DNA from 4 places in the Massilia sp. GCM10023247 genome. Region 3 is predicted to be linked to each of the others. Evidence: predicted binding sites of a transcription regulator. Region 3 holds the regulator's gene; each other region holds the start of a gene.

Region 1 (4,899 bases), on a different contig from region 3:
GCTCTACGTCTGGCGGGTGCGCTCGCGCGTCTACCGCTGGTACGGCGAACTGCGCGCCGTCGAGCAGGCCTGGGAAGACGTGCAGGAGGGGCAGGATGCGTCCCGGCTCGGGATCGTGCGGGAAGACCTGCTGCGCCGCCTCGACGACATCGAGGACAGCGTCAACCACATCTCGATTCCGCTGGCCTATGCCGACGGGCTGTATGGCCTGCGCGGCCACATCAATATCGTGCGCCAGCGCGTGTTGGCCAAGGCCACGGCCGGACTGGATGGTGGGTTGACCGAATAACAATTCTTGATGGAATCAGTTTACACTGGCCGCCCGTGTATGTTGTTTCCGAAAGAATCCACCATGCGTCATCCGCTTTCCCTCCTGGCCCTCGGCATTGCGCTGGCGCTCGGCGCCCCGCATGCGCCCGCGCACAGTGCCGAGGCCCCCGCCGCCAAGCGCAGCCTGCGCGAAACCTATACCAAGTACGAATACCGCATCCCGATGCGCGACGGCGTGACCCTGTTCACCGCCGTCTACGTGCCGAAGGACAGTTCGCGCAGCTATCCCTTCCTGATGCAGCGCACCCCGTACAGCGCCGGCGTGCAGGCCCAGGGCGAACTGCGCTACGGCGTCGACTGGTATCCGGAGGCGATCGGACCCTCGCGCGAATTCGAGGACGCCGGCTATATCTTCGTGAAGCAGGACGTGCGCGGGCGCTACATGTCGGAAGGCAAATGGCAGGAGATGACGCCCCATGCGCAGGCGAAACGCGCCGCCGGCGAAGGGACCGAAAGCCAGGACATGCACGACACGGTGGCCTGGCTGCTCAAGAACGTTCCGAACCATAACGGCAAGGTCGGCATCTACGGCATCAGCTATCCGGGCTTTTATACGGCGGCCAGCATCATCGACTCGCACCCGGCCATCAAGGCGGCTTCGCCCCAGGCGCCGATTGCCGACCTGTACATGGGCGACGACTCGTACCACGGCGGCGCTTTCATGCTGGCGGCGAACTTCGATTTCTATGCGGCGTTCACCGAGGCCCCGAACCCGACGCCGCTGCCGAAGACGCGTGCGGACTTCGACTACGGCGAGACCGACGGCTACGACTTTTTCCTCAAGCGCCTGACGCTGCCCAACATCGTGGCCAGCATGAGCGAGCAGCAGCGTGCGCTCTTCATGCCGAACGTCGAACACGACACCTACGACGCCTTCTGGCAATCGCGCGCCATCGCGCCGCACCTGAAAAACGTCAAGGCGGCCGTGCTGACGGTGGGCGGCTGGTTCGACGCGGAAGACCCGCAAGGCCCGTTCACCACCTACAGCGCCATCGAAAAACAGAACCCGGGCATCGTCAACGCCCTCGTCATGGGACCGTGGGTGCACGGCGGCTGGGCGCGCGGGGAGGGGGCCCGCCTCGGGCACGTCGGCTTCGATGCGAAGACGTCCGAGTACTTCCGCAAGGAGCTGCAGTTCCCGTTCTTCGAGCAGCACCTGAAGGGCGTGAAGCCGGCCGCCAGCCTGGCCGAGGTCACCGCCTTCGAGACCGGCAGCAACGTCTGGCGCCGCTACGCCGCCTGGCCGCCGGTGCAGGCCAAAGCGCGCACCCTGTACTTCGGCGCCGACGGCAAGCTCGGCTGGCAGCAGCCTGCTTCATCGAGCGGCGCCGGCTACGACGAATACGTGGCCGACCCGCGCAAACCGGTGCCCTTCATCGGCTACCCGGCAACCGGCGTTCCGCGCGAATACATGGTCTCCGACCAGCGTTTCGCGGCCAGGCGGCCCGACGTGCTGGTCTATCAAAGCGAGGTGCTGGAAGAGGACGTGACGATCGTCGGCCCGGTCAGGCCCAAGCTGTTCGTCTCGACCACCGGGACCGACGCCGACTGGGTCGTCAAACTGATCGACGTCTACCCGGCATCCTACCCGCAGCCCCAGCCTGAGCGGCGCGGCAGCGACGTCCCGCCCCCTGGCGTGGAAATGGGCGGCTACCAGCAGCTGGTGCGCGGTAATCCGCTGCGCGGCAAGTTCCGCCACGGCTACGAGAAGCCGGTGCCCTTCACGCCCGGCAAAGTGGAGGCGGTCGACTTCGAGATCGGCCAGGTCAACCACACCTTCCGCCGCGGCCATCGCATCATGGTGCAGGTGCAAAGCTCATGGTTCCCGCTGGTCGACCTGAACCCGCAAACGTTTACGTCGATCCCGCGCGCGAAGCCGGAGGATTTTAAAAAGGCGACCCAGCGCGTCTACCGCGCGCCGGACACGCCGTCCGGCCTGCAGGTGCTGGTGCTGCCGCGGAATTGACGTAGGGTGGGCGGCTATACCGGAACGGGTGCATTCACGCTACTTGGAAGCCGCCCACGCGTTCAACTATCAGACGAACAATCGCGAACGATCATCCGTGCGTTGGACGCGTGGACGGCAGAGCCGTTCACCCTACATTCCGTTCACGCCCCGATCCAGGGCAGGCCCGCCTTGCACCAGCCGCCCACCGTCTTGCGATGGCCTTCGGCATCGCGGTCGCCCTCGAAGCCTTCCAGGATGTCGAAGGAATTGGCGTAGCCGAGCTCGGTCGCCACGCGCGCGCCATGGCGCGAACGCACGCCGGAGCGGCACAGGAACAGCAGGACCTCGTCCTTGCCTGCTACCTGCGCCAGCTGCTCGCCGAACTGGGGATTGGGCTGGCCGCCGGGATAGCTGGCCCACTGTACCGCCACGTGCTGGGGCTCGGGGACGGCCACGCGCCCGACCCAATCGCGCTCGGCGTTGGTGCGGACGTCGACGATTTTCACTTTCGGATCGGACTGGAGCAGGGTGAATGCTTCCTGCGGCGTCACGGCGCCGGCATAGGCTTGTCCGGGCGCCCGGGTGCGCGCCGTGGCGAGGATGTCTTCGGTTGTCATGTTGTTTCCTTGAAGGGTGATGCGCACCGCATTGGTGGCGGACTTGCTGAAACGGTGCGCCGTGCCTCAAAATGGTGCGCTTTGGCCAATATGCACCAAAATGGTGCAAAGGATGGGCTGCCGTGCACCGCGCTGCAAAACCGTGGCCTGGAGATTTTATGGTTAAACTCTCGGGTTGCCAAAGAACGATTGCGTATTTGTTCATGCCAGGAGGCCGGGAACGCATCTGGCACAGTTCCTGCATTAACCGTAGCAAGCAGGCCGCAGGCAGGCTGGACTGGCCGACAAGGCCATCGCCCAGGACCTGGCGAGGCAACCATTTTCAATTAGGAGAAACGCATGGCAAAGACCGCCGCAGATGTGATGCAGATGGTGAAGGACAACGAAGTCAAGTTCGTTGATTTCCGCTTCGCGGATACCCGTGGTAAAGAGCAGCACGTCACCGTCCCAGTGTCGCACTTCGACCTCGACAAGTTCGAGTCGGGCCACGCGTTCGACGGCTCCTCGATCGCCGGGTGGAAGGGCATCGAAGCATCGGACATGATCCTGATGCCGGACCCTTCCACCGCGAACCTCGATCCGTTCATGGAAGAAACCACCCTGTTCATGCAGTGCGACGTGATCGAACCGTCGGACGGCAAGGGCTATGACCGCGATCCGCGCTCGATCGCCAAGCGCGCCGAAGCCTACCTGAAGTCGACCGGCCTGGGCGACACCGCCTTCTTCGGCCCGGAGCCCGAATTCTTCATCTTCGACGCCATTCGCTGGAAGATCGACATGTCGGGCTGCTTCGTGAAGATCGACTCCGAGGAAGCCTCGTGGTCGACCGACGCCAAGATCGAAGGCGGCAACAGCGGCCATCGTCCGGCGGTCAAGGGCGGTTATTTCCCGGTGCCGCCGGTCGACAGCTTCCAGGACATGCGCTCGGAAATGTGCCTGATCCTCGAATCGCTGGGCATCCCGGTCGAAGTGCACCACCATGAAGTGGCCGGCGCCGGCCAGAACGAAATCGGCACCCGCTTCTCGACCCTGGTCGAGCGCGCCGACTGGACCCAGAACATGAAATACGTGATCTGGAACGTCGCCCACAGCTACGGCAAGACCGCCACCTTCATGCCGAAGCCGATCAACGGCGACAACGGCTCGGGCATGCACGTGCACCAGTCGATCTGGAAGGACGGCAAGAACCTGTTCGCGGGCGACGGTTATGCCGGCCTGTCGGAAACGGCTCTGTTCTACATCGGCGGCATCATCAAGCACGCCAAGGCCCTGAACGCGATCACCAACCCGGGCACCAACTCGTACAAGCGCCTGGTGCCGGGCTACGAAGCGCCCGTGAAACTGGCGTATTCGGCCAAGAACCGCTCGGCCTCGATCCGCATCCCGCACGTGGCGAACCCGAAGGGCCGCCGCATCGAAGTGCGCTTCCCGGACCCGCTGGCCAACGTCTACCTGTGCTTCGCCGCGCTGCTGATGGCGGGCCTGGACGGCATCCAGAACAAGATCCACCCGGGCGAAGCCGCCTCGAAGGACCTGTACCACCTGCCGCCGGAAGAAGACAAGCTGATCCCGACCGTCTGCGCATCGCTGGAAGAAGCGCTCGAAGCCCTGAACGCGGACCGCGAGTTCCTGACCCGCGGCGGCGTCTTCAGCGACAACATGATCGATGCCTACATCGACCTCAAGATGCAGGAAGTGCAGCGCATGCGCATGACCCCGCATCCGGTCGAATTCGACATGTACTACTCGGCTTGATCGCCATTCAATAATACTGTTGCTCTACGGCATCAAAAGCTGTAAGCGAAGGTAACAAACGCGGGGAAGGCCAGGGGCTTTCCCCGCGTTTTTTGCTGGATGCGGTATATTCAGCCCCACTTCCACCCTGCACGCCATGCCGTGCTGCTTCTACCGATGCGAACGATTAAGATGGATTTTCGCCGCGGCGCCGCGCTCCTCGCGGGCGGGCTGGCGCTGCAGTGTTCCCTGCTGGCCCAGGCCCAGGTC
Region 2 (4,899 bases), on a different contig from region 3:
GCGTGGACGGCGGAGCCGTCCACCCTACGATCATCAAACTGCGTCCGACAGCGAGGTGAAATTAAAATCGCGCACCTTCATCGCCGGCACCACCATCGGGTTCGGGCCCTCGTCACCGCCGAGCACCACCGACTGGCCGATTTCCTCGATGTTGTTGAGCATCGAGACCGGGCTTTCGTTGAAGCGGAAGTTCTTGATCGGGTGCTTGATCTTGCCGTTCTCGACGTAGAAGGTGCCGTCGCGGGTCAGGCCGGTCAGGGCCACCGATTGCGGGTCGACCATGCGGATGTACCAGGTACGGGTGACCAGCACGCCCTTCTTGGTGTTGGCGATCAGCTCCATCGTCGTCTTGTCGGTGCCGCCCATGATGAAGTTGCCCGGGGTGCCGATGGCGCGCTTGTTCTTCTGCTTGGCCCAGTACTGCGAGTACTGCAGGTCGGCCACGCGGCCGTCCTTGATCCAGTGCTGGCGCTCGCGCGGCAGCATGTTCTGGTCCCACGGCAGCACCGGCGCCAGCGGGTCCCAGGGGTCGGACCAGATGTTGACCTGCTGGTCGAACAGCTTGTCGCCGACGCGGTTCAGGCCGCCCTGCTTGGACAGGAAGCTGCGGCCCTCGTCGGTGTTGCGCGCATTGAAGCCGCTCATCATGAAGTTCATCAGGTCGTTGGTGGCGGCCGGTTCCAGGATCACGGTGTAGCGGCCCGGTTCCAGCGCCTTGGCGTCGACCGAACGCAGCGCCTTTTCGATGGCGACGTCGGCCGCTTCGCGCGGGTCGAAGCGCGCCAGGTCGCGCGCCGAGCGGCGCACCCAGCCCGAACCGCGGCCGTCTTCGGTGCGGATGGTGCAGGTGAAGTCGAGCGAGGTCGAGGCCTGGTGGCCGAACACGCCGTTCGAGTTGGCCACCGTCTGGAACGAGGTGGTGTCGGTCAGGAAGCCGGCGCTGACCAGGCCCTTCTTGCGGCAGGCCTCGATCGCGTAGGCGGCGGCCTGGGCGCGGATCTCGGGGTCGATGTCGGCGGTCTTCTGGACGAACGTATTGGACGCCTTGTACTGCTGCTTGGCGACGGCCGGCATGAACTCCGGATTTTCCGGCGCCAGGCGCGCCAGGTCCTCGGCGCGGCGCACGGCCTTTTCCAGCGACTTGTCGTCGAACTCGTTGATGCTGGCCGTGCCCTGGCGCTTGCCGAAGGCGACCCGCACCGTCAGGGTGGTGTCGTCGGTCAGGCCGGCGGTGGAGACGGCGTTGCGCGCGAAGCGGATGTTGCCGGCGCGTTCACCGCCGATGCTGACGATGCACTCGTCGGCCTTCGAGAGCGACAGCACGCGGTCGCAGATGCGTTTGGTTTGTTCCTGGTTCAAGATGGTCATGAGTGTTCCCTGCCTTAGCCGATCTTGCGAGCGGTGTTGATCACGTTGATGCCGTTGAAGCGCGCGGTCGAGGAGCCGTGCGAGACGATGCTGATCTGCGGCGGCTGTCCTTTGCCGTCGAAGAACGAGCCGCCCATGCGCCAGTCGCTCTGGTCGCAGATGCCGGCGCAGGCCGTCCAGAATTCCTGGGTGTTGGCCTGGTAGGCCACGTCTTCCAGCATCTCGCCGATCTTGCCGTCCTTGATTTCGTAGAACAGCTGGCCGCCGAACTGGAAGTTGTAGCGCTGCTGGTCAATCGAGAACGAGCCGTCGCCGACGATGTAGATGCCCTTCTTGATGCCCTTGACCATGTCGTCCGGGCTCATCTTCTTCTTGCCGGCCGCCAGCGAGACGTTCGGCATGCGCTGGAACTGCACATTGCTCCACGAGTCGGCGTACGAGCAGCCGTGCGATTCCTTCTCGCCGATGATGTGGGCCTGGTCGCGCGTGGCCTGGTAGTTGACCAGGATGCCGTCCTTGATGATGTCCCACTGCTTGGTCCGGACGCCTTCGTCGTCGTAGCCGACCGCGCCCAGCGAGCCTTTCGTGACCTTGTCCGCGTACAGGTTGACGATCTCCGAGCCGTACTTGAATTTCTTGGTTTCCCACTTGTCGAGCGTCGCAAAACTGGTGCCGGCGTAGTTGGCTTCGTAGCCGAGCACGCGGTCCAGTTCCGTCGGGTGGCCGACCGATTCGTGGATGGTCAGGAACAGGTGTTCCGGCGACAGCATCAGGTCGTACTTGCCCGGGGTGACCGATTTCGCGGTGAGTTTACGCTTGGCGTCGCGGCCGGCAGCGCGGGCGTCGCCGATCATGTCGTAGGAGTCCGTGTACAGGGTGGCGACGCCGCCGGCGGCCTTGATCTTGTGCTCGGGACGGGCGTCGAGGTATTCGTAACCCATGCCGACCGGGGCGCCGAGCGCCTGGCGCGAGCGGAACTTGCCGCTGGCCTTGTCGACTGCCGTCGCGGTGAATGGCGCCCACAGGCGGTGCAGGTCCTGGTCGATATAGGAGCCGTCGGTCGAAGCAAAATATTTTTGCTGGTTCACCTGGAACAGCATCGACTGCATGAAGTTCGCGCCGCCGTCCATGCCGGCTTTATTGGCGGCGATCAAGAGGTCGGCCTTGTCCTTGATCGGCACCGTGCGCCAGTCCTTCTTGTACGGCGTCGCCCACGACACTTCGCCGACGCCTTTCACGGGCGCCAGGCGCACCGGCTCGGTCTGCAGCTTGGCGTTGGCCTTGGCGATGGCCACGGCCTGGCGCGCCGCGTTGGCGATGCCGTCCGGGGTCATGTCCGAGGTGGCGGCAAAGCCGTAGGCGCCGTTGCAGATCACGCGCACGCCGACGCCGGCCGATTCGGTGTTGACGACATTCTCGACATTCAAGTCACGCGTGGTCACGAACTGGTTCAGGTAGCGGCCGATGCGCACGTCGCAGTAGCTGGCGCCGGCCTTGGTGGCGGCGTTCAGCGCGGTGTCGGCAAGCGCCTTCTTGGCGGCGACCGCCATCGGATTGAGCAGTTCCTCGGCGGCGATGGCTCGCCCGGCGACCGGGATGAGCATCGTTCCGAATGCCAGGGTACTGATGTTGAGAAAGGTACGACGTTCCATGGTGTCTCCTGAATTCAACCTGCTTCTTGGGGGCGGCGCGTACACGGGCACTGCCGCGTATGTATATGTAGAACTCCGATGCCATCGGGAACAAACTGAATGGCAAACCGCTAAACATTAGCAGCAACTCAAGATTTTGAATAGGCAATCTTTGTACCAGCTCAAAGTAGTAAATACATACTTGTGGTAAGCCGCTGACAGTGCGATTCGTTCGCGTGAGCAGCCCTTGTCCGGAAGCTGTCCGATCTGTCCGCGCGGACACTTTCGGACAGCTCAGGCATGGTGCATACGCGACTTCGCTTGACTACGCCTGTTGCTTGTTCGATCATCGGGCGCGACCCAACAACGAACGGAGACTTTATGAAACGACTGATCCTGGCCGCCTTGCTGGCATGCAGTGCTGCAGGCGCCGTGCAGGCCGACGACGCCCTGAAAGCCGTCATCGCCGGCGAGCACCGCGTGGACAACGCCAAGCGCGACCAATGGCGCCATCCGTACGAAACCCTGACTTTCTTCGGCATCAAGCCGACCATGACGGTGGTCGAGCTGGTGCCCTCCGGCGGCTGGTACACCGAGATCCTGGCGCCCTACCTGCGCGACAAGGGCAAGCTGATCGGCGCCGGCCAGGCGATCGAGCCGGGCAAGCGCTATGGCGAGGCCTTCAAGAAGAAGCTCGACTCGAATCCTGCCCTGTACGGCAAGGTCGTCACCAGCGTCTTCGAGCCGCCAAGCCGTTATGAGATCGCGCCGCCGAACAGCGTCGACATGGTGCTCACCTTCCGCAACCTGCACAACTGGGTCGGCTTCGGCGACGAGGCAGTCAAGACCACCTTCAAGGAAATCCACAAGGTGCTCAAACCGGGCGGCGTGCTGGGCGTGGTCGACCACCGCCTGCCGGCCACCATGAAGCAGGACGAGAAGGCATCGAGCGGCTATGTGCACGAAGCCTATGTAATCAAGATGGCCGAGAGCGCCGGCTTCAAGCTGGCCGGCAAGTCCGAGGTCAACGCCAACCCGAAGGACACGGCAAACCACGAAAAAGGCGTCTGGACGCTGCCTCCGGTGCTGGCCAACAAGGACAAGGACCGGGAGAAGCTCATGGCGATCGGCGAGAGCGACCGCATGACCCTGAAATTCGTGAAGCAGTAAACCGTTTCGCGGCAAGAGAAATGAAAACGGCCCGGTGATCACCGGGCCGTTTTATTTGATGGGCATCGCGCCCTCGAGCGTGGCTCAGGCGCGGCGGCGGCGCGCTGCCAGGAAGCCCAGCATGCCCAGGCCCAGCAGGGCGGCCGATGCAGGCTCCGGAACGTCGACTGGCGGTACGACGACGACAGGCTCGTTGAAGTTGGCGTACAGATGGGCGCCGGTGACGAAGAAGTCGCCGGAACGGCTCCTCAGCGCAACATTGGCGTTCAGCAGGCCATCGGCTTTCAGGTCATTCAAGGCCTCGACCAGGTCAATCCTGACCGTGGTGACGGTATTACCGTTTGGCACATTATTATTGCCGGCCGGCTCCAGCTTCTGCATATCGGCGCCAGTACCGACCGAGATCGTGTACTGCTCGTTATTCTGGCCCATGCCAGGATCGTTCAGGAAAACGTTGAGGTAGGCCTCGAAGATGTCCGACGAGCTGACACCCCAGCCAGCCAGCAGGCTGGTCAGGTTGAAGTTAAAACCGAAGGAATTGGTGGCCGTGATCTTGACGGGAGACGCCAACAACTGCTCCTGGTCGATGGTGATGACGTTGGCATTGGCAGCACCGACAGCCAGCGAGCACAGCGCGGCAACAAGCATTTTCTTAACGATTTTCATTTTTATTTCCCTTGAGTTTAGGACTGTTCTGTATTCAGCAATCAGGCGGGATGGTTTTATGCGA
Region 3 (4,899 bases):
CTCGCCCAGCCGCGCGCTTGGCACGAACAGGTCGGCCAGCCCGACATACAAGGCGTCGGCCGCGCCGATGGTCAAGCCCGTCAGGCCGAGATAGTTGCCGAGTTGCCCAGGCGCGTGCGACAGGAAATGGCTGCCGCCGACATCCGGGAACAGGCCGATGTTCACTTCCGGCATCGCCATTTTCGTGCGCTCGGTGACGATGCGCAGGCCGGTCTCGGGACCGCCCTGGGCAATGCCCATGCCGCCCCCCATGACGACCCCATCCATGATCGAGATATACGGTTTCGGGTAGAAGTGAATCAGGTGGTTGAGCGCGTATTCTTCGGTGAAGAAGTCTTCCAGCAGGGCGCTACCGCCGGTCGGAGGCAAGTTGCCGACCTCGTGGAAGAAACGAATGTCGCCGCCCGCGCACAGGGCTTTTTGGCTGCTGCTGGTGATCACGACGGCGGCAACGGCGGCATCGTCGCGCCAGGCCAGCAAGGTCTCGGCCAGGCGCCGCACCATGGCGAGCGACAGCGAGTTGAGGGTCTGCGGCCGGTCGAGGGTAATCACGCCGGTGCCGTTGGCAACGCGGGTCAGGACATGGTCTGTCATGGTTCTAGGGCTTGTGTGAAAGACATGCATTTTACCGAAGCCGGCGAGTACTGAGTCCCAAATGTGAAAAGGGCGCCTTCCGGCGCCCTCGTTCAGACGGTGCTTCGTTGCCGATTAGACAGCAACAGCCTCTCCGCCTTCAGGGCGGCGCTTGAGCGCCTCGTGACTATGGTTCTGCAGGATGGTCTTGTACTTCATCACCTGGCGATCCAGCCTGTCGATCAGGAGGTCGATCGCCGCATACAGGTCTTGCGCCACACTCTCTACGTGCACCGTCTTGCCGGACAGGCGCATGGTGATCTCGGCTTTCTGCCTTTTTTCTTTCTCGGTCAGGTTGTCGATGGCGAGGATCACATGGGAGTCGATCACTTGATCGAAATGGCGGGTGATGCGTTCCAGCTTGTTCTGTACGTATTCACGGATGGCGGGGGTTACGTCGAGGTGGTGACCGCTGATGGTGAGATTCATACACACTCCTTTGAAAAAGGAACGGCGTCCGTGACGCGCATGGCGCGCGCCTGGCTGCCGTCATTACAAGGATTTGCGGAGACTGACGGGAGGGATCTTGAGTGCCTCGCGGTATTTTGCAACCGTGCGGCGCGCGATGACCATGCCTTGTTCACCGAGCATTTCCGCGATCTTGCTATCGGATAATGGGTTCTTGGGGTCCTCTGCTCCTGTCAGTTGCGCAATGAGCGCCCGAATCGCCGTCGAAGAGGCTTCGCCCCCCGCTTCGGTGGCGACGTGGCTTCCGAAGAAATACTTCAGCTCAAACATGCCGTGGGGGGTCAGCATGAATTTTTGAGTTGTTACACGAGAAATGGTGCTCTCGTGTAGGCCTAGTGTATCAGCTATCTCACGAAGCACAAGGGGACGCATGGCAACCGCGCCATGGCTGAAAAAGTTGCGCTGGCGCTCGACAATTGCCTGGGACACACGCAGGATCGTGTCGAAACGCTGGCGCATATTTTTGATGAGCCATTTCGCTTCCTGCAACTGCGCGCTCATCTGGCCTTCGCCCTTGCCCTGCTTGAGCAATGCCGCGTACAGGTTATTCACGCGCAGGCGCGGCATGACTTCGCTGTTGAGCATCACGCTCCAGCCGGCCCCGTTCTTGCGGACAATAACGTCCGGTACCACGTAGTCGGAGGTGCTCGACGCAAAGGCCGCGCCCGGGTGCGGATTGCACTGGCGGATGACGGCCTGGGCTTCGCGCAGGTCTTCGTCGTCGCAGTCGAGCGCCTTTTTCAGCTTGTTGAATTCGCGCTGGGCGAACCAGGTCAGATACCCCTCGACGATTTTCAGGGCCATGCGCCGCGTCACCAGCGGCACGCCCGGCATTTGGCGGATCTGCAGGGCCAGGCACTCGCTGGCGCTGCGCGCGCCGACGCCGACCGGGTCCAGGCTTTGCACCAGCGCCAGCGCGCAACGCAGTTCCTCGATCTCGACTTCCAGCTCGGCCGGCAGGCGCGCGTGGATCTCGTCGAGCTGCTCTTCCAGGTAGCCGTTGTCGTCGATGGCGTCGATTACGAGTTCGGCCAGCGCGCGGTCGCGCGCGCTCGCGCCCGTGACCCGGACCTGTTCCGACAGGTGCTCGCGCAGCGTCACGCCGATCGCGCCCAGCTGCGGCCGGCCGTCGTCGTCGCCGTCGCCGCTGGCCGCGCGCGGTGCCTCGCCCCAATCGGCGTCGGCCTCGCCGCGCTCGACATCGCCGCCGCCGTCGAGGCCCTCGCCGGCCTCGGCGGGCGCTGCGGCTTCCTCGCCGCCCGGCGCCGGCGCCTCGGCCTGCTGGACCGGCGCATCGTTGATGGCGCCGTCGGCGAGCAGGCGCACCGAGTTGTCGAGCGGGTCGTCGATCCGCTCGAGCAGCGGGTTATCGGACAGGATCTGCTCGATCTCCTGGTGCAGTTCGAGCGTGGACAACTGCAGCAGGCGGATCGACTGCTGGAGCTGCGGCGTGAGCGCCAGGTGCTGCGAAGTCCGGAGTTGCAGGGATTGTTTCATCGGGCGCTATCGTGACTACATGCGGAAGTGTTCGCCGAGGTAGACGCGTCGTACCGACTCGTCGGCGATGATGTCGTCAGGGCGGCCCGAAGCCAGCACGGCGCCCTGGTTGATGATATAGGCGCGGTCGCAGATGCCGAGCGTCTCGCGCACGTTGTGGTCGGTGATCAGGACCCCGATGCCGCGCTCCTTCAGGAAGCGCACGATGCGCTGGATCTCGATCACGGCGATCGGGTCGACCCCGGCGAACGGTTCGTCGAGCAGCACGAAGCGCGGGTTGGTCGCCAGCGCGCGCGCGATCTCGACGCGGCGCCGCTCGCCGCCCGACAGCGACAGCGCCGGGTTCTCGCGCAGCTTCTCGATCTGCAGTTCGGCCAGCAGCGAGTCGAGGCGCTCGTTGAGCGCCGCCTTGCCCAGGGCCTTGCCGTTTTCGTCGTGCTGCAGTTCGAGCACGGCGCGGATATTGTCTTCCACCGTCAGCTTGCGGAACACCGAGGCTTCCTGCGGCAGGTAGGACAGGCCGAGCACCGCGCGCCGGTGGATCGGCAGGCTCGAAATGTCGGTGCCGTTGATTTCGATGGTGCCGGCGTCCGACGGCACCAGGCCGACGATCATGTAGAACGAGGTGGTCTTGCCGGCGCCGTTCGGGCCGAGCAGGCCGACGACTTCGCCGCACCCGACTTCGAGCGAGACGTCGCGCACGACCAGGCGCTTGCCGTAACTTTTCTGCAGCCCCCGCACGACCAGGGTGCTGCGCTTGTCGTGATCATCCTTCATTATTTTTTCCCTGCTGCCGGTGCCGGCGCGGCGCCCGCCTTGGGCGCGGGAGCCGGCGCGGTGTTGCGCGGAGCGATGATCAGGGTGCCGCGTCCGCCGCCGGCCTTGGTCTGGCCGCTCGGGTCGTTGCGCACGGCCGCCACTTCGCGCCGGTTGTCGTAGGAGATGTAGGGACCGCGGAGCTCATTCGTCACGCGCCCGTTCTCGAGTTCCTTCACGATCGCCTTCGAGAACAGCTTCACCACTTCTTCGCGCTCTTCGTATTCGATGCGCTCGGCCTGGCCCTCGATCCACAGGTCCGGCCCGCCGTCGCGCTTCTGGCGGAAGGTGGCCACGCGGCCCGGCGCCGAGGTCAGGGTGACGCTCATGTAGCCTTCCGGCGTTTCCTTGAGCAGCGCACGGTCGGACTTGAGCAGCAGCGTGCCGCGCGTGACGATGACGTTGCCGGTCAGGATGCGGGTCTGCGTGACTTCGTCGATATCGAACGAATCGAATTCGACGACGGCCTGCTTGAGCGAGTCCGCCTTCTCGGCCGAGGCCGACAGCGACAGCAGCGAAAGGAAGGCGGCGGCAAGCAATTTTTTCATGTGGTTTCGTTCCTGTTATTGGGTGGTCGCACCGTTCGGGCGCGGCGGGTAGACGATCTTGCCGCGCCCGCCGAGGTGCAGCTTCTGGGCCGGGTTCTCGGCCACCAGCCCGATGCCTTCGGCCGTCGCCGCGCCGAGCGTCATGCGTACCGGGCGCTCGGTCTTGATGATTTCGTCGTCGGCCAGCACGGTCAGCGCGTCGGTCTGGGCGTGCAGCGCTTCGCTGGTCGGGGTCGCCGGGCGCAGGATGTCGACCTTGCCGATCAGTTCGACGCGGTTCTCGCCATGAAACACCTCGCCGCGCTCGGCGTCGAGCGTCATGCGCGGGCGGCCCGGCGCCATGCTCTCGACCACGGGCCGGGTCACCACCGACATGTCGGGCCCCGGATGGTGCACCAGGCGCTCGCCGGACATGACGTAGCGCGGCGAGCCGGTTTCGGTCATGCGCACGAAACTGAAGTTCTCGACGATGTAGTCGGGCTCGTTGAGCGCATTGGCGCCGCTGGCCGCGTCTTCCGACTGGATCGCCTGCAGCAGCCAGAAACTGCCGAACGCGAAGAACACCGCCGTGAGCATCAGCCCCAGCGTGCGCCAGCGGTGCGCGGTGCGTTTGTTCACGTAGGTGGCCATAGGGTGTCCGGGTCCGTGTCCGTGTTACGCAAAATACGGGGCAAGCGCCTGTTCGTAGCTGCCCTGGGCGCGCATCACGAGATCGCAGACTTCGCGCACGGCGCCGCGTCCGCCGCCCGCCTTGGTGACGTAATGGGCGCGGTGCTGCACCTCGGGGTGGCCGGTGGGCACGGTGACGGCGAAGCCGACCTTGGTCAGCAGCGGCAGGTCGATCACGTCGTCGCCGATGTAGCCGCACTGCTCGGCCGCGAGACCGGTCTGCGCCAGCAGCTCGGCAAACGCGACGCGCTTGTCGTGGAAGCCCTGC
Region 4 (4,899 bases), on a different contig from region 3:
TGGTACAGAGCTGCCTGTCGAACGTGGGCAGCGTCAGCGGCCAGGCCGGCGCCAGCTACGAACGCCTGCTGCGCACCTATGCCGCGCGCTCCGAGAGCGGGCCGGCCATCCGCACCTGGGCCGCCACCCTGCTCGGCGAGATGGCGGCGCGCCTTGGCCGCGGCGCCGCGGCCGAAGCGCATTTCCGCGAAGCGCTCGCCCTCGACCCGGCCGACAGCTACCTGCTGGCGGCGTATGCCGATTTCCTGCTCGACGCCGGGCGCGCGCAGCAGGTCGTGCGCCTGCTGCAGGACAAGACGGCCGCCGACGCCCTGCTGCTGCGCTACACGATCGCCCTGAAGGCGGCGCGCATGCCGGAGGCGGGCCGGGCCTCGGGCGAGCTGGCGGCGCGCTTCGACGCGGCCATGCGCCGCCGCGACAACGTGCACCAGCGCGAGCAGGCGCGCTTCGAACTGGCGCTGCGCGCCGATCCCGCCGCCGCCGTGCGCCTGGCCAAATTGAACTGGGCAGTGCAGAAGGAGCCGGCCGACCTGCGCATCCTGGCCGAAGCAGCCGCTGCCAGCGGCGACTCCGAGGCGCGCGCCTTCGTGCTGGCCTGGCTGGCGCGCAGCCGGATCGAGGACGCCACCATTGCCGCGCCCGTGGCGCGGCTGGGAGGCAAGGCATGAGGACCTGCTCGAACGTGCTGGCGCTGCTGGCCCTGCTGTGGGCATGCGCCCTGCCGGCCCAGGCCCACAAGGCGAGCGACAGCTACCTGACCCTCGACGTAAAACAGGAACGGATCACGGGCCAGTGGGACATCGCGCTGCGCGACCTCGAGATGGCGGTCGGCATCGACGCCGACGGCGACGCGGCCCTGACCTGGGACGAAGTGCGCGCCCGCCATGAGGCGATTGCCGCCTACGCGCTGGCGCGCCTGAAACTCGCCGGCGACGGCAAGCCCTGCCTGCTGCGCGTGACCGGACAGCTGGTCGACCAGCATACCGACGGCGCCTATTCGGTGCTGCGCCTGGAGGGCGCCTGCGCCGCCCCGGTCGATGCGCTGACGCTCGACTACAGCCTGTTGTTCGACATCGATCCCCAGCACAAGGGCCTGCTGCGCCTGACGCACGGCCAGTCCACCGGCAGCGCGATCTTCGCGCCCGACGCCCGCCGGCAGACGCTGGCGGTCGCCCAGCCCGGGCGCTGGCGCCAGTTCGCCGACTACCTGCGCCACGGCACCTGGCATATCTGGATCGGCTTCGACCACATCCTGTTCCTGCTCTCGCTGCTGCTGCCGGCCGTGCTGGTGCGCCGCGACGGCCAGTGGCAGGGCCGCGAGACGCTCAAGGCGGCGACCTTCGACGTCCTCAAGATCGTGACCGCCTTCACGCTGGCGCACTCGCTGACCCTGAGCCTGGCCGTGCTCGGCGCCCTGTCCCTGCCTTCGCGCCTGGTCGAGTCGGCCATCGCGGCATCGGTGATCCTGGCCGCCCTGAACAACCTGTGGCCCGTGTACCACCGCTGGCGCGCGGTCGTCGCCTTCGGCTTCGGCCTGGTGCACGGTTTCGGCTTTGCCAGCGTGCTGGCCGACCTCGGCCTGCCGCGGGACGCGCTGGTGGTGTCGCTGGTGGGCTTCAACGTCGGCGTCGAACTGGGCCAGCTGGCGATCGTCGCGGTCTTCCTGCCGCTCGCCTTCGCACTGCGCCGCGGCCCCTTCTACCGGCGCGTGGTGATGACCGGCGGCTCGGTATGCATCGCCCTGGTGGCGCTGGTGTGGCTGGCCGAACGGGCGTTCGACCTGCAGTTGATGGCCTAGCGGCCACGCCGCTCGCTGTCGGATTTTCTTACAGTGGGCGGCCTTTCCGAATGGCGACGCGCGCCAACTTGCTGATTCCTATAGCAATTAAAGTTGCGGCACGGAATATGCTTCTTGAAAGAAAGGGAACAATAATTCAATAAGAAATCTGAAGGAGTCCACATGAACACCGCCCTGGCATGGCTGGTTGCCGCCGCCGCATGGTCGTTTACCTCTGCACATGCCGCCAGCATCCGGCACGATGACGCCGGCGCCGGCGTGCAGCTACCCGAGCCGCTGAAGCAGCCCTTGCAGCCAAGCGGCCTGCACGCCGACACGGCAGCCGATACCCTGTCCGCCACGCCGGTGGGCTTCAAGGGTTTTTACGGGGTCGACCTGTCGGCCGCCGGTCCGGCTGCGAAGAGCCTTGCAGGCAGCGCGTTCGGGTCTGCCCACGATCACCCTGAGCACGATAGCCGCGCCTACACGCCTGGCAGGTGGGCCGCCGCCGGCAGCGCCATGCGCGCCACTGCCGTGCTGCCGGCGCCGCAAGAAGGCGTGCCGGAGCCGGGAACGCTTGCCATCCTGTCGATTGGACTTGCGGGGCTGCTGGTATCGAGCCAGAAGAAGGCGTAAGGGTCTACGGGAGACCGGCCAGCAGCGGCTGGCAGGGAAGCGCCGAGTTATACAGGTTTGAAGAAATGATGCATTTGTTTCAATAAAACTAAAATGACTAATGACCGATTGTTAACGATAAAATATTTCTCGAAAATAACAATTTATCGATAAGCCATTCGGAGGAAGCGATGTTCCAGACCCTGCGTTATCCCGCCCTTGCCCCGCGCCGTGAGGCCCGGCATGCCTTGCACATGCTGGCCCGCGCCGCCGCGGTATGCGCAGTCGCTGTGACCTTGCCCACCTTCGCCGCGACCAAGGACGAAATCGCCCGCATCGAGCGCGGCCTGCGCCAGCCCGTCGCGCTGGCCGGCCAGGAATCGACACGCACGCTGGCCGACGAGATGCGCCGGCTGAACGTGCCCGGCGCGAGCATCGCCGTCATCCGCGGCGGCAAGATCGCCTGGGCGCAGGGCTATGGCATCACCCATGCCGGCGGCCCGGCCGTCACTGCCGACACCCTGTTCCAGGCAGCCTCGATCAGCAAGCCGGTCACGGCGATGGCCGCGCTGCGCCTGGTACAGGAGGGGAAACTCGACCTTGATGCCGACGTCAACACCCTCCTCGACTCCTGGAAACTGCCGCAGGGCGCGAATGGCGACACGAAGGTCAGCCTGCGCCAGCTGTTGTCGCACACCGGCGGCACCAGCGTGTCCGGCTTCCCCGGCTACGCTGCCGGCAAGCCGGTGCCGACCCTGGTGCAGGTGCTCGACGGCGCCGGTCCGGCGAATACGAAACCGGTGCGCGTCGATGCGGCGCCGGGCAGCGCCTTCCGCTATTCGGGCGGCGGCTACAGCATCGTCCAGCAGGCGCTGATCGACCGCAGCGGGAAGCCTTTCGACGTGCTCCTCGCGGACACCGTCCTGGGGCCGATCGGCATGAAGGACAGCCGCTTCTCCCAGCCGCTGCCGGCCACCTTGCTGGCGCGCGCCGCGCTGCCGCACGACGGCAGCGGCAAGCCCTATGCCGGCGGCCCCTACACCTATCCGGAACTGGCAGCGGCCGGCCTCTGGACCACCCCGACCGACATCGCCCGCTTCGCCATCGACCTGCAACGCAGCCTCGGCGGCGGCAAGGGCGTGCTCTCGCCCGCCATGGCGCGCGCCATGCTGCAGCCGGTGAAAAACGGCTACGCCCTCGGCGTGAACGTCGACGGGAGCGATGCCACGCTGAGCTTCGCCCACGGCGGCGGCAACACGGGCTACCAGAACACGCTGTTTGCCTACGCGGGCAGCGGCAAGGAAGGTGGCGACGGCGTGGTCGTGATGACCAATGGCGCCAACGGCGGCGCGCTGGCCGGCGCCATCGCGCGCGCGGTCGCCTTCGAGTACAAGTGGCCGACCTACCAGGTCAAACTGCGCGAGGCGATTGCGCTGCCGGCGGCGGAGCAGGAAAAACTCGCCGGGCGCTACACCACCAGGCAACTGGGCAACTTCGTCATCGCGCGCCGCGACGGCCAGTTGATGATCGCCCTGCGCCCCGATGCCTGGGAACCCCTGCATGCGGCTTCGCCGACGGTGCTGTTCGTGCTCTCGCGCGAGCTCGAATTGCGCATCGACGGCGATGGCGGACGCATCGTGTCCGGCTCGTCGGACCTGCCGTTCAAGAAAGCGGAATAAAGCAGGGCAAGGCCGGCGCGGCGGACTGTTGGGCCGCTCATACATATGCATCATGTATCAGCTTTTTTACAAATCCGCCGAAGGCTTGCCTGAAAGATACCATTAGAATAGTTTCTCCTATTCCATCTATAAAAACAGGGGAAACATGATACGTTTGCCAATCGCCTTGGCGGGGCTGTGCTTGACTATGTCCGCTTTCGCGGCCGATCCGTTCGACGACAAATTCCGCCAGCTCGACGAGCTGCTGCCGACCGCAACGACTGTCCGCACCGCCTCCGGCGCGCCGGGCCACGCCTACTGGCAGCAGCGCGCCGACTACACGATCCGGGCCACGCTCGACGAGGCGAACCGCGCGATCCGCGGCGCCGAGACGATCACGTATCACAACAACTCCCCCGATACCCTGAACTACCTTTGGCTGCAGCTCGACCAGAACATCTACAAGCCGAATTCGGATGCCCGCATGTCGGCCACCTCGGTGTCGCGCGAGGCCTGGGTCAAGCCGCGCAGTCCGGAAGAAGGGATGAAGTTCGACGCGCTGCGCACGACCTTCGAAGGCCTGACTTTTGAGGGCGGCTTCAACATCACCTCGGTGAAGGCGAACGGCCGCACGCTGCCCCACGTCATCAACCGCACCATGATGCGCATCGACCTGCCGCAGCCCCTGAAACCGGGCCAGCGCTTCTCGTTCAGCGTGGAATGGAATTACAAGATCAACGAGCAGAAGGTGCTCGGCGGCCGTTCCGGCTACGAGAAATTCGACGACAAGAACGACTTGTTCGAGATCGCCCAGTGGTTCCCGCGCATGGCCGCCTACTACGATGTCTA

Evidence for each region. Region 3 encodes sigma-54, which starts transcription at its own class of promoters, with help from an activator protein. Its sites were predicted from a motif close to TGGCANGNAANCTGCTTT; they were not measured.
Region 1: a site for sigma-54 is predicted at 3,123-3,140, ahead of glnA (type I glutamate--ammonia ligase). Genes of this name have one in related genera too.
Region 2: a site for sigma-54 is predicted at 3,162-3,179, ahead of ACFPAH_RS01290 (TldD/PmbA family protein). Genes of this name have one in related genera too.
Region 4: a site for sigma-54 is predicted at 1,895-1,912, ahead of ACFPAH_RS06390 (PEP-CTERM sorting domain-containing protein). Genes of this name have one in related genera too.

What each region holds. Positions count from the first base shown of each region.
Region 1 is NZ_JBHSIB010000013.1:111,565-116,463, forward strand. It holds gene ACFPAH_RS14060 (TAXI family TRAP transporter solute-binding subunit) at 1-289, shown strand, start outside; gene ACFPAH_RS14065 (CocE/NonD family hydrolase) at 353-2,296, shown strand; gene ACFPAH_RS14070 (rhodanese-like domain-containing protein) at 2,440-2,895, opposite strand; gene glnA (type I glutamate--ammonia ligase) at 3,235-4,650, shown strand; gene ACFPAH_RS14080 (DUF4124 domain-containing protein) at 4,822-4,899, shown strand, end outside.
Region 2 is NZ_JBHSIB010000004.1:79,862-84,760, reverse strand. It holds gene ACFPAH_RS01295 (TldD/PmbA family protein) at 34-1,368, opposite strand; gene ACFPAH_RS01290 (TldD/PmbA family protein) at 1,383-3,020, opposite strand; gene ACFPAH_RS01285 (class I SAM-dependent methyltransferase) at 3,381-4,169, shown strand; gene ACFPAH_RS01280 (PEP-CTERM sorting domain-containing protein) at 4,254-4,835, opposite strand.
Region 3 is NZ_JBHSIB010000002.1:22,335-27,233, reverse strand. It holds gene ACFPAH_RS00130 (enoyl-CoA hydratase/isomerase family protein) at 1-594, opposite strand, end outside; gene hpf (ribosome hibernation-promoting factor, HPF/YfiA family) at 709-1,062, opposite strand; gene ACFPAH_RS00120 (RNA polymerase factor sigma-54) at 1,126-2,598, opposite strand; gene lptB (LPS export ABC transporter ATP-binding protein) at 2,614-3,375, opposite strand; gene lptA (lipopolysaccharide transport periplasmic protein LptA) at 3,375-3,962, opposite strand; gene lptC (LPS export ABC transporter periplasmic protein LptC) at 3,978-4,580, opposite strand; gene ACFPAH_RS00100 (KdsC family phosphatase) at 4,617-4,899, opposite strand, start outside.
Region 4 is NZ_JBHSIB010000007.1:611,657-616,555, forward strand. It holds gene ACFPAH_RS06380 (hypothetical protein) at 1-668, shown strand, start outside; gene ACFPAH_RS06385 (HupE/UreJ family protein) at 665-1,798, shown strand; gene ACFPAH_RS06390 (PEP-CTERM sorting domain-containing protein) at 1,961-2,413, shown strand; gene ACFPAH_RS06395 (serine hydrolase domain-containing protein) at 2,584-4,071, shown strand; gene ACFPAH_RS06400 (M1 family metallopeptidase) at 4,217-4,899, shown strand, end outside.